DNA from 3 places in the Glutamicibacter endophyticus genome. Region 2 is predicted to be linked to each of the others. Evidence: riboswitches for the same ligand, from Rfam matches in the RefSeq annotation. Region 2 holds a riboswitch; each other region holds the start of a gene.

Region 1 (4,462 bases), 200 kb from region 2:
ACCGTCGAACCAGTGGAAGAGCAGTCATGAGCCAGAGAATCGAACAGCGCGGACGCTACCTCGACGAGCTGGAAAGCGGCACCGTTTACGTGCACCGCCCGGGACGTACCCTCACCGAGGCCGATAACGTCCTGTTCACCACGCTGACCATGAACACGCAGGGGCTGCATTTGGATGAGGCCTTCGCCAGCGCCCAACCCTTTGGGCGGCGACTGGTCAATTCCATGCTCACCCTCAGTACGATGGTCGGCCAGTCGGTGGCACAACTGACCGAGGGGACCATTGTGGCGCAACTGGGGCTCAGCGACATTTCCTTCCCGCACCCGATGTTCCACGGAGACACCCTCTACACCGAGACCGAAATCCTCTCCGTCCGGCCCTCCTCGTCGCGGCCCGGGCAGGGCATTGCCACGATGCGCCATACCGGCTATAACCAAGAGGGAACCATCGTGGCAACCGCCAGCCGCAGCTGCCTGATGTGGACCCGCGCCGCCCACGAAGCGGCCAAAGCTCAGGAGCGTAGCCGATGACACATGCAAAATACTCCACGGGGCCGGCCCTCTTATTCTGCCCGGCCAACCGTCCCGAGCGCTTCGCCAAGGCGGCCGAACGCGCCGATACGGTGATCCTCGATCTGGAGGACGCGGTCGGTGAACAGGAAAAGGACGCCGCCCGGCAGGCGCTGATCGATCACCCGCTGAATCCCGAACGCACCATCGTGCGCATCAACCCGGTGATCAGCGGACATTTCCCCGCCGACCTGCGGGCCCTGACGCAGACCGAGTACCGCACCCTGATGCTGGCCAAAACCGAGGACGGTGCGGTGCCCGCCGCGCTGCCGGACTATCGGGTCATCGCCCTATGCGAGACCGCGCGCGGGATCGCCAATATCGCGGCCATCGCCGCCACCAACAACGTGGTGGGTCTGATGTGGGGCGCCGAGGACCTGATCGCCTCGCTCGGCGGCACCAGCTCCCGCGGCACCGACGGCAGCTACCGTCAGATCGCCCGCTATGCCCGCGCCCAGGTGCTGATACATGCCGCCGCGCACGGCAAGGCCGCGATCGATTCGGTGTACCTGGACATTCCCGACACCTCCGGCTTGCTTGCCGAGGCGCAGGATGCCCGCGCCAGCGGCTTCACCGCCAAGGCCTGCATCCACCCAAGCCAGGTTCCGGTCATTCGGCGGGCCTACTACCCCGATGCGCAGGAGGCCGCCGCGGCCTCGCGCATCCTGCGCGCCGCCACCGAGAATTCCGGGGTGTTCAGCTTCGAGGGGCAGATGATCGACGAACCGGTGCTGCGGCAGGCCCGCGCCACGCTGGCCGCCTGGGAGGCCGGGGAACAGTAGGCTCGACCCCGCCTATTCGGCGGCCTCGATGAGGCTTTCGGCCTCGCTGACCCCGGCGGAAATGACCGGCAGCAACCGTTCATCGACCTCGTAGGAATCGCCTGCGGCGCTCAACAGCCCAAAACCGGCCAGTGAGGCCAACGCGGCCTGCGCCTCGGGCAATACCACGTCGAATAGCTTCGGGCCCACGCTGCGTCGCAGCGGCTCAAACTCCGCATCCTTGCCGGTCACCGCGGTGACCAGCAGGTTCCGCAAGATCAAGTAGTGCGCCTCGTCGCGCTCGCTGAGGTCCTGATGCGGCAACAGGTGGCTTTGCACGCAGCCCACCGCCATCTCGAAGAGCACCTGGGCGCTGTCGCCGGCCTCCCCCTCGGTCAGGCTGGCGAAGGCCGCCTCATCGCGCACGACGAGTTCTTCGCCGGGTTCCACCACGGACATCACCGCGGCGTTCCAGACATGGGCGAAAACCTCCGGAGCCGGCGCATCACCGCTGGTAGTGGCCGGATCAACACCCACCGAACGCATGATCCGTTCCCGGGCCGGGCTGTCGTCGCGGGTGAATTCATCGAGGTGCACACCCTCACCGAGCGCCAGCGCGAGGTCCTTGACCTTCGTGTACAGGTCGGTGCCGCGCAGCAACTGCACCAGCTCCGCGTCATCCTCGGCGAACCCGGTCAGCGCGGATTCGAGGATCTCCTGCAGCGCTTCGAGCTCTTCCTGCGGACCCTCCCACAGACCGCGGGCGGCGAGATACTGCAGGTAGTCGATCCACGCCCCGAAAATTGGCTCGACCTCCACCCCTTCGGGCAGCGACACCAAGAATTCGGCGAATACCTCGCCGAACAGTTCCGGGTCGATGGCGCGCAGATGAGCGTTGCCGGCCGCCTGAGCGTATTCGCCGCCCACGGACTTCACGACATCTAGCTGCATCTCGGCCACCTGCTGCGCCTGCGACTCGTCGAAGCCCGGCGCTTGTTCGCGCACCCACAGGGCATAGTCATCACGTAGCGCGTCGAGCGCGATTCCTGCCTGCAACCGGTGCACGCTACGCCCCCGCGGAGCCGACTTGGCGGGGTTTCCCGCTCCGGCGTTCTTCTTACCCTGGCGTTTCTTGCCGGCCATGAGCCATCCTTGCTGATCGAGCGGAACTACGTCCCGTTAAGCCTACGTGCTCGCGCTGGCCACCGCGCGCCCGGACCGACACCAACTTGCCAGGCACCGCCCCGAACGTGTTAGCGTAATCGCGACCACACGGGTGTCCGTAAGCACGGGCTGAGATCGAACTGTAGCTGTTCGAGACCGTCGAACCTGTCCGGGTAATGCCGGCGAAGGAAGTGAGCTCATTCCATGAATGAATTTCAGCAGCACCCTGCCCATTCTCTGTCCTATCTCGAGGAGGGTGACCTGCGCGTTCCGGTCACCGAAATCGAGTTGGCCGATTCCCCCGATGGGCGAAGCAATCCCCCGTTGCAGGTGTACCGCACCTGTGGCCCCGGTAGCGACCCGGTACAGGGACTGCCACCCTTCCGCGAACAGTGGATCCGGGGACGCGGCGACGTTGAGGACTATGCCGGGCGCGGGCGCAACTTGCTCGACGACGGCAAGTCCGCGCTACGCCGCGGCACCGCCAGCGAGGAGTGGGCCGGGCGGCGCCCCACCCCGTTGCGTGCCACCGGTGAGCAGCGCGTCACCCAGATGCACTATGCGCGCCGCGGGCTGATCACCGAGGAGATGCGCTATGTGGCCCTGCGCGAGGGCTGCGATGTGGAGAAGGTACGTAGCGAGTTGGCCGCCGGCCGGGCCATCATTCCGGCCAATATCAACCACCCGGAAGCGGAGCCGATGATCATCGGCCGCGCCTTCCTGGTCAAGATCAACGCCAATATCGGTAACTCGGCGGTGACCAGCTCCATCGCCGAAGAAGTTTCGAAGCTGCAGTGGGCCACCGCGTGGGGGGCCGACACCGTAATGGATCTGTCCACCGGTGATGATATCCACACCACGCGCGAGTGGATCCTGCGCAATTCCCCGGTGCCCATCGGCACCGTGCCGATCTATCAGGCGCTGGAGAAGGTCAACGGCGAGGCTAACGCGCTGACCTGGGAGATTTTCCGCGACACCGTCATTGAGCAATGCGAGCAGGGCGTGGACTACATGACCATTCACGCCGGGGTGCTCTTGCGCTACATCCCGCTCACGGCCGATCGTGTCACCGGGATCGTCTCGCGCGGCGGGTCGATTATGGCCGGCTGGTGCCTGGCCCACCACAAGGAGAATTTCCTCTACGAGCACTTCGACGAGCTGTGCGAGATCTTCGCCAAGTACGACGTGGCCTTCTCCCTCGGCGACGGGCTACGCCCCGGCTCCATCGCGGACGCCAACGACGCAGCACAATTCGCCGAACTCGATACGCTGGCCGAACTGACCAAACGCGCCTGGAAGTACGACGTGCAGGTCATGGTCGAGGGACCCGGTCACATCCCGCTGCACCTGGTCCGCGAGAATGTGGAACGCCAGCAGGAACTGTGTGATGGTGCCCCGTTCTACACGCTGGGCCCGCTGGTCACCGATATCGCTCCAGGTTATGACCACATCACCAGCGCCATTGGCGCCACCGAGATAGCCCGCTACGGCACCGCCATGCTCTGCTATGTCACCCCCAAGGAGCACCTGGGGTTGCCGAACCGCGACGACGTGAAGACGGGTGTGATCACCTACAAGATCGCCGCCCACGCCGCAGATCTGGCCAAGGGCCACCCCATGGCCCAGGCACGCGACGACGCGCTGAGCAAGGCTCGCTTCGAGTTCCGCTGGAACGATCAGTTCTCGCTCTCGCTCGATCCGGTCACCGCCCAGGAATTCCACGATGAAACCCTGCCCGCCGAACCGGCGAAAACCGCGCACTTCTGCTCCATGTGCGGGCCGAAGTTCTGCTCGATGCGCATCAGCCAGGACATCCGCAATGAGTACGGTACGGCCGCCGAACAGCAGGCGCTGGTCGGAATGGCAGAAAAATCGGCTGAATTCCTCGCGTCCGGCGGAAAGGTTTATGTCAGCGCCGAAATTCCGGTGGGTGAGCCAAGTAGCTAGACAGGATTATCGGCTAGTTTC
Region 2 (4,462 bases):
TGGGCCGAGCGGCAATGAAATCCAAGGCTTCTTCGAAGGAGGATAGTTCGATCACGGGCAAGATCGGCCCGAATATCTCCTCGCGCATCAGCTCGCTGTCTAGCTCGACGTTCCGCAAGATCGTCGGGGCAATGCGTAGCGTTGCCTCATCGAAGGTGCCACCGTGGGCCACGGTGCCCATCGACAATAGTCCTCGCAGGCGCTGGAAATGACGATCGCTCACAATACGCCCGAGATCCGGGTGTGCGAGCGGCTCCTTGCCGTAGAAGGAGGTGATCGCCTTGCCCAAGCGATCCACCAACGCGTCGGTATCCCCGATGGACAGGACATAATCCGGGGCCACGCAGGTCTGTCCGGCATTCATGAACTTCGCGTAGGCGATGCGCTTGGCCGTGGGCAGCAGGTGGTTATCCACTACGGTCGGGCACTTACCACCGAGCTCAAGGGTGGTGGGCGTGAGATGTTGTGCCGCGGCGGCGGCCACGATACGTGCAACCTTCTCGCCGCCGGTAAAGAAAATATGATCCCAGCGCGCGCTCAGTAGTTCGCTGGCCGTATCACTGCCACCCTCGCACACGGCGTAGACCCGCGGATCGAGGTAGAGCGGCAAGAATTTGGCCAGTGCCCCGCTCGTGGCGGGGGCGACCTCCGAAGGTTTGATCAGCGCCGCATTGCCGGCGGCGATAGCAGCTACCAACGGCGCCAACACCAACTGCAAGGGGTAGTTCCACGGCCCGATGATGAGCACGACCCCAAGGGGCCGCGGTTCCACCTTGGCCATGGCTGGCTGCAGCGGCAACGGAACCTTGACGGTGCTTGAGTCCATCCACTCGGAAAGATGCCGCTGCGCGTAGTCAATCTCGGATTTGACCACATCAATCTCGGTGAACTTCGCTTCGGTGACGCTTTTGCCAAGGTCTTGCTCGAGGGCGCTGAGGAAATCAACCTCGCGCTCCTGAAGCATCTTTTCCAAGCCGCGCAGTTGTTGTGCACGGAAGCGTCGCGGGTGGGTGATCCGAGCGTCCGAGGCTTGGCGCAAACTCGCGATGACCTGCTGGATGCGCGCCGGATGTTCATCGACCGGCGGGGCGTGATCGCCCACCGGTTCGGGAAGCGGAGTAGAGGTAAACAAGCCCATAAACATGAGAGTACGGCACCGGACGGGCTTCGCGCGGACGGCAACCTGTCTTTTGTATCAAACTGTTGATACATTAATTGGGGAAAGGTGGATCCATGACTAATCCCTTGAGCGCTCAGTTGGGTAGCTTTGCCGTTGCCGCATTGATTTTCTATGTGATTCTGCGCGGCTTAGCGACGGGAAGGAACACAGATCGTCTGGAGCTAGCCAGACGGCACGCCTTCTGGTGCGCAACGATCGGCTTCTTTGCCAGCACTTCAGCGAATTCGCTTGACGCGCTGCAAAGCATCCAACTGCATGAATCTCAGCCACTGGGTATACCCGAGGCCGTGGGAGTTGCCACCACCCCCGCACTGTGGGTGGCTTTTCTTTACTTCGCCGGGCAATTCACCTGGCCCCGCAAGCTTGCTCCGCAACGCACCGCTTCCCTCGAACCACGCACGCTCTCGGGTTTGATCCCCAAAACCCTGGTTGCGGTGATGCTCAGCGTCTTTGCCGCCGGCCTCGTCGCCCTGCACAGCGTGCGTGATGTCCCGGGCCTAGCGCCCCGACCCGAAATCACCGAGGGCGATGGAGAAAACTACTCCATCACCCACTCGGCCCAGCCCGGCCTACGCGATTCCGCGGAGCTGCTGCCCTACCTGCTATTGAGTCTCGTGGCGCTTCTGGTGGTTGCACTGATCGCCACACTGGTCATCTTGCGCCGCAAGCCACTGGAGGGAATCACCGAACACGATAATCGGCTGCTGCGCATCACCTGGCTCAACCGGCTGTATCGCACCGTGACCGTGCTTCTGGCCACGACCGCCGCTCAGGCCTTGCACTACAAGGCGCGGTGGCTCTACGACCGGTCTACAGAGTTCCTCGACGGGCTCGGCGGCGGAATCGACTATATGGATCGGCTCGAGAGCGTTGCCGGCCGCTGGGACGAAACGGCGAACTACGCCGTCCTGGCCATCTCCTTCGGCATGTTGCTCTGGCGCCCACCAACGAACTTCGAGGCGCGCCGCCGCCAGGCAATCTCCCCCTTCGGACGGCTGCGTGAACAACTATTCGCGGTGCAGTACATGAGCGCTACGCTGGCTCTACTGGTAGCCGCCGCCTTCTGGCAGATGTTGCCGAGCACCGGACCTGCAAGCATGCCCACGGCTGAACGCACCACGGCTATTTTGCTCCTCATCACGGCAGTAGCCTTCTTGTATCTACTGATCAACGCCGCGTACCTGCTCTACATGATCATTCGGACGCGAACTCTGGGGCATCTGGCCAGGCCATCGGCCCCCTTGCCCCGATGGACCTATATCAGCGCCGGAATTGCTGTGGCAGTAACCCTCTACTTCCTGCTAAATCCCCCGCTAGATATGTTGTGGGGCTTTGTCACCCCTACCTGGTGGATCCCGCTCGTCTTAGTTAGCGCGCTTGTCGCGGCATATGCGGGTTTCTGTGCGCTCATCCGTGCAACAAAGATCCCCTGGAACGTCACCGCGCAGCAAGAAATCTGGTACCGGCAGGTTCTGGAATTCCGCTCGCTCCGCGTGGTGACCGGGGCCATCGTGTCCATGTTGCTACTGGGGTATCAACTGTTGAACGATTTCGGATTAGTCGGCGTGGTGATCTGCTTTGCACCCGCCGTGCTGGCCTTGCAGCGCCCGGCAACCCCCAAGATGCAGAGATCCAGCTCTGTAGGGATTCGATGAGCGCCAAGATTACCGTGGACCTGGATGCTGCGTTACCTCCCTACGAGCAGATCCGTAGCCAGGTCGCCACCTTCATCGCCTTAGGCGAGCTACCCGAGGGGAGCAGACTCCCCACGGTTCGCGCGCTGGCCACCGATCTAGGCGTGGCAACCGGCACCGTCGCGCGCGCCTATAAGGAACTCGAGGCTCAAGGCCTGGTGCAGTCACGGCGACGGGCCGGCACGGTGGTGGCCGCCGGTCACGCTAAACCGCATATGGAGCGGGATATCCTGCAGGCCGTGGATGACCTACTTGCCTTGGCACGAGCCCAAGGCGTCGATGAGACCACACTGATCGCGCTTATTCGGCGCCGGTCATGAATTTGTGATCTGCCGCGAGGTTACGTACGCTCGCATCGAGTGACACGGGGTGTCGGCGCCGCCGACTGAGATGAGACCCGTTGAACCTGAACTAGGTCAAACTAGCGGAGGGATGTCGCATGAGACTATCTGTCGTTGCCGAACGCATGCGCGCGCAACAACCCTTGGTGTTCTGTCTAACCAACGTGGTGGTCAGCAACTTCACGGCAAATGTATTGCTGGCCGCTGGCGCGGCCCCCGCGATGACCAATCTGCCCGGGGAAGCCCGCGAATTTGCCAAGGTGGCCTCCGCGGTGTTGGTCAACCTCGGCACCCCGACCACCGAACAAATGCGCGCCATGGAGCAGGCGGTTGCCGGGGCCAACGAGGCAAACACCCCATGGATTCTTGATCCGGTGGCCGTCGGTGCCCTTGGCGAGCGCACCGATTTTGCCCGCAGCCTGCTGCCAGCTCGGCCCACCCTGATCCGCGGCAATGCCTCGGAGATCCTCGCACTGGCCGGCTTTGAATCCGCCGGCCGCGGCGTTGATTCCACCGACAGCGTCACGGCCGCAATGGATGCCGGGACCGACCTAGCGCGCCGCTACGGCAGCGTCGTTGCCATATCCGGTCCGGCCGATGCCATCATCGAGGCCCACCGCATCACCCTCGTTCATACCGATGGTTTGGCGCTGACCAAGGTTACCGGCGGCGGGTGTGCCCTCGGAGCCTTCACGGCCGCCATGGTCGCCGCCAGCGACGAGGTCTTTGAAGCGGCCGTGTCCGCCCACGCTTGGTATGGACTAGCCGCCGAACGTGCGTGGTCGCGTTCCCGCGGACCTGGAAGCTTTGCAGTGAATTTTCTAGATGAGCTGGGCGAGGTAACGCCCAGTGACATCGACTTCGTACGACATGAGAAGCATTAGAGGACTGTTGAATGCGTGAACTTGGCCCCTACTTAGTGGCAAATACGGCAAGCTGCACCCCGCATAGCACCCTTGAAGTGATCGCGCAGGCGGTCGCCGGTGGCATTCAGTGGGTGCAATTGCGCGCGAAAGAGGAAACCGCGCGGGAATTCTATGAGCTGGCCATCGCGGCCGCCGAACTGACCGAGGGCAAAGCCGAACTGCTGATCAACGACCGGATCGACGTCTATTTGGCCGCCCGTGCGGCGGGTGCCGCGGTCACCGGTATCCACATCGGGCAGAAGGATCTTCCGGTTCGGGTGGCCCGCACGCTGATTGGCGAAGGCATTATCGGGCTCAGCGCCTCCTCCGACGATCAGCTGG
Region 3 (4,462 bases), 470 kb from region 2:
AAGAGATGACTTCGAGCAACTCCACCACACTGTCCGCGGCCGAACGCAAGGCCCTGCGCCAGGAGCAGGCCGCCGCCCAGCGCGCCCAGCAACTGCGTATTTCTCAATCGCGGGCCAAGGCCGAAGGGCGCGCCCAGGTGATCCCCACGGCCGAGGGGTGGAAGCAGCAGATGGGCGCCGACGGCCGCCCCGAACTGCAGTTCTCCACCAAGCGTCGGGTCTCGCAGCCGCCGGTGCACCTAGCTGATCTGACCCTGGCCGAGCGCCAGGAGAAGCTCAAGGAGCTCGGGCTTCCGGCGTTCCGCGCCAAGCAGCTCTCCGTGCACTACTTCCAGCACTACACCACCGACCCCGAGGCCATGAGCGATCTGCCCAAGGCCGGTCGCGAGGAACTGGTCTCGGCAATGTTCCCGAAGCTGCTGACCGAGGTGAAGCGGCTGACCACGGACGACGGTAAAACCATCAAGTTCCTCTGGCGGCTCTTCGACGGGTCGCTCGTCGAATCGGTGCTTATGCGTTACCCGAACCGCATCACCCTGTGCATCTCCTCGCAGTGCGGTTGCGGCATGAACTGTCCGTTCTGCGCCACCGGCCAGGCCGGGTTGACCCGCAACATGTCCACCGCGGAAATCCTGGACCAGATCGTGCAGGCCAACCGGGTGATCGCCGAAGGTGGGCTGGGAGGACAGAAGCACCCCGAGGAGCGCGTAGGCAATATCGTGTTCATGGGGATGGGCGAGCCGCTAGCCAACTACAAGCGCGTGATGAACGCCGTGCACCGCATGGTTGCCGAAGCCCCCGAGGGGCTGGCGATGAGCGCCCGCGGTATCACGGTCTCCACCGTGGGGCTGGTTCCGGCCATCCGCAAGCTGGCCGAGGAAAACGTTCCGGTGACCTTCGCGCTGTCGCTGCATGCCCCGGACGATGAGCTGCGTGACGAGCTGATCCCGGTGAACTCGCGCTGGAAGGTCGACGAGGCACTGGATGCCGCCTATGACTACTACGTGAAAACCGGTCGCCGCGTCTCCATCGAGTACGCGCTGATCAAGGACATGAACGATCACGCCTGGCGCGCCGAACTGTTGGCCAAGAAGCTCAACGCTCGAGGCCGCGGTTGGGTGCACGTGAACCCGATTCCGTTGAACCCGGTACCCGGCTCCGTGTGGACCCGCTCCGAGGAAGAGATCACCCGGGACTTCGTGCGTCGGCTCGACGAGCTGGGGGTCCCGACGACCCTGCGCGACACCCGCGGCAAGGAAATCGACGGAGCCTGCGGCCAGCTGGCCGCCGACGGCGACTCGTAACCCGCAACAGTTTCTACTTCAGGCGGCCACTTCCGGTAAGGGAAGTGGCCGCCTGAAGTTTATCCACCCATGTCATCTAGCTCGAGCAAGCAGGGTTGTGGATAACTTGTTAATTACTTTACATAGATCACATGCGCGCAGCGTGCCTTGGCCTAAATTAGCCGCGTAAATTCGCGTATTCTGCCGGTTATCAACGAGTTGTCGCTTATCCACAGATGATGTGGAGTATTTGTTGATAGCCCTCCGGAAGCTGTGTACGGCATGTTGAAACATTCGTCCTTCGCCGTGCCCTGCTGGTAGGAGTGGAGGTAGTGACACGGGGTGCCGAGACATCGGCTGAGAGTACACCCGTTGAACCTGATCCAGTTAGTACTGGCGAAGGGATTGTCCTAGTGGGTGTCGCCCGCTGCACTCTTCCCGTTCGCCTCCTTAACGCAAGGAGCCTGAATGAGCACCCAACCTGCCACCGTGGCACGTACCCCACTCATTGGTGAGCAACTCGTCCTCGTCACCGGCGCTGGCCGCGGCCTAGGCCGTGCCATCAGCCACGCCTTTTTGAGCGCCGGGGCACGTGTGCTGATTAATTACCACCGCTCGCAAGAGGCAGCGGAGCAACTCGCTGAGCAGTTTCCGCAGCAGGCTCTGGCGCTGCACGCCGATCTCAACCAGCCCGAAACACTGAAGGAAGCCGTGACCGCAGGTGAGCAGCATTTCGGGATGCCGATCACCACGCTGGTCAACAATGCCCTTTTTGATTTCTCCTTCAACGGCAATGCACGCGCGAAGGCGGCCGATCTGAGTCCGTCGGACCTGCAAAGGCAATTTTCCGGGTCGGTGCTCGCACCGGTCGCAGCGATTCAGGCCGTGCTTCCGTCGATGCGCGCGGCCGGAGGCGGGCGGGTTATCAACATTGGCACAAACCTGTTCCAGCACCCGGTGGTTCCGTATCACGACTACACCGCGGGCAAGGCGGCACTGCTCTCATTGACCCGCACCTTTGCCGAAGATCTCGGGCCTGAGGGCATCAACGTGAATATGGTTTCTGGGGGTCTGCTACGCACCACGGACGCGTCCGCTGCGACCCCTGCCGACGTATTTGATTACATTGCTGCAGGTACTCCGACCCGTCGGGTTACGACACCGGAGGAATTGGCCGACGCGGTGCTCTTCTTTGCCAGCGAGTGGGCGCGTGGCGTGACGGGACAGAATCTCATCGTCGATGGTGGACTGGTTAAGGGATGAGCCTGAAACAGTTACATCTGAATCTTTTTAGTTACGGGGTCGGACACCATCAGGCCGCTTGGCGGCACCGGTCCTCGGCCGCTGAACGCCTAGGCACGCTGGACTATCACATCGAATTGGCCCAACTGGCCGAACGCGGACTATTCGATGCGGTCTTCTTTGCCGATGGGCAGAGCCTCGACCCACGCAGGGCTGCCGAATCGCCGAGCTGGTTCTTCGAACCGTTGACCCTTCTCACCGCACTGAGCCAGCATACCCGGCGTATTGGGCTGATCAGTACCGTCTCCTCGAGTTTCTACACGCCCTTCCATGCGGCGCGACTGCTGGCCAGCCTGCAGCAACTCAGTGGTGGCCGAGTTGGTGTAAACGTGGTGACGAGCATGTTTGATAGTGAAGCTCAGAACCACTCGATGTCAGCACTTCCCGAGCATGCCCAACGCTACGCACGGGCCGATGAATTTATCCGGGTACTCTCCGATCTCTGGGCCTCCTGGCCCATGGAATCCCTGCGGGTGGACCGAGAGGGGCATTTCATGGATCCCAGCGGAGCGCGCGCCATCGCACACCGTGGTGAACACTTTGCAGTCAACGGCCCACTCAACGTTCCGGTGTCCCACGAGCACGGCCCACCGGTTATCTTCCAGGCCGGAGCTTCGGAGCCCGGGCGTGAAATGGCAGCACGGTACGCCGAGGGTATCTATGCGGTGGCCGCGGACCACCAGATGGGCGTTGAGTACGCCAGAGACTTGCGGCGGCGCTCGAGCCGGTACGACCGAGACCCACACGGCCCACTGATCATGCCGGGCTTGGTCTGTTACGTGGGGCGCAGCATGGGCGAAGCACGCGCCAAGAAGCGCGCCTTGGACCAGCTACTACCTGTAGAGCAGGGACTGCGCCAGCTGGCACTGTTCACACAGCAGGATGTGAGTGACTGGGAGCTGGATGAGCCGGTGCCGCCACTACCGCCGCTGGCCGATTTCACCGGACCCAAAGGACGCTATGCGACCATTTTGCGGCTGATCGAGGTGCATCGACCCACGGTGCGAGAACTGTTGGGATTCCTAGCCGCCGGTGGCGGTCACTGCACCATGATCGGCACACCACAGAGCATCGCCGATGAGATTGAACTATGGCTGGATACTGGCGCGGCCGACGGTTTTAACTTGATGCCACCGAGTTTGCCTGAGGGACTTCGCGACTTCGTCGATCTCGTCGTCCCAGAATTGCAGCGTCGTGGCAGATTTCGCATGGGGTATCAGGGCAGTACGCTACGTTCGCATCTCGCTCAGGGGCATGAGCGGTAAGCTCGGCATATGTCAGAGAGTGGGAAACAATCGCAGCACACCGTCAGTCGCCTTAAGGTCTCCGCCCGCGGTGCGGTGGCACCCTTCGAGGTTATGGACATAGTCGATCGAGTTTCCACACTCCGGGCTCAGGGTATTGATGTTATTTCGCTGTGCGTGGGGGAACCCGGCGGGGGAGCCCCTGCAGCCGTGAACGCGGCCGCGGCCAAGCTCCACGCCGAGGGCGCCGACTTTGGGTATACGCCCACTCGCGGTCTACCCGAGACCCGGGCAGCTCTGGCCGAGCACTACGCACGGCAGTATTCGGTGCAACTGCCTGCGGAGAATATAGTGATGACGACCGGCTCCTCCGGAGCCTTCCAGTTGGCCTTTCTCGCCGCCTTTGATCCGGGCGACGTGGTCGCGTTGGCACGTCCGGGCTACCCAGCCTACGCAAACATTCTTAGCGCGCTCGGATTGCAGGTAGTGGACCTCGCCACCGGGGAGGAGCAGCGCTTCCAACCCACCGTCGCTTCACTCGAAGCGGCGCTCGCCGAACACGGTAGGCTCGACGGTCTGGTGATCGCCTCCCCGGCGAACCCCACCGGCACGATGCTCTCCGGTGCCGAGCTG

The links. Region 2 has a riboswitch for thiamine pyrophosphate ahead of thiM (hydroxyethylthiazole kinase). Riboswitches for the same ligand answer to the same signal wherever they lie in the genome.
Region 1: another riboswitch for thiamine pyrophosphate. It lies ahead of thiC (phosphomethylpyrimidine synthase ThiC); the one in region 2 lies ahead of thiM (hydroxyethylthiazole kinase).
Region 3: another riboswitch for thiamine pyrophosphate. It lies ahead of ACJD00_RS14505 (3-oxoacyl-ACP reductase); the one in region 2 lies ahead of thiM (hydroxyethylthiazole kinase).

Annotation. Positions count from the first base shown of each region.
Region 1 is NZ_CP174200.1:3,372,727-3,377,188, forward strand. Features, by position in the region: gene ACJD00_RS15690 (acetyl/propionyl/methylcrotonyl-CoA carboxylase subunit alpha) at 1-30, shown strand, start outside; gene ACJD00_RS15695 (MaoC family dehydratase) at 27-530, shown strand; gene ACJD00_RS15700 (HpcH/HpaI aldolase/citrate lyase family protein) at 527-1,351, shown strand; gene ACJD00_RS15705 (hypothetical protein) at 1,364-2,473, opposite strand; TPP riboswitch at 2,593-2,702, shown strand; gene thiC (phosphomethylpyrimidine synthase ThiC) at 2,699-4,441, shown strand.
Region 2 is NZ_CP174200.1:55,958-60,419, reverse strand. Features, by position in the region: gene ACJD00_RS00310 (aldehyde dehydrogenase family protein) at 1-1,138, opposite strand, end outside; gene ACJD00_RS00305 (hypothetical protein) at 1,234-2,835, shown strand; gene ACJD00_RS00300 (GntR family transcriptional regulator) at 2,832-3,194, shown strand; TPP riboswitch at 3,230-3,324, shown strand; gene thiM (hydroxyethylthiazole kinase) at 3,314-4,099, shown strand; gene thiE (thiamine phosphate synthase) at 4,111-4,462, shown strand, end outside.
Region 3 is NZ_CP174200.1:3,106,418-3,110,879, reverse strand. Features, by position in the region: gene rlmN (23S rRNA (adenine(2503)-C(2))-methyltransferase RlmN) at 6-1,304, shown strand; TPP riboswitch at 1,612-1,706, shown strand; gene ACJD00_RS14505 (3-oxoacyl-ACP reductase) at 1,752-2,546, shown strand; gene ACJD00_RS14500 (LLM class flavin-dependent oxidoreductase) at 2,543-3,850, shown strand; gene ACJD00_RS14495 (pyridoxal phosphate-dependent aminotransferase) at 3,860-4,462, shown strand, end outside.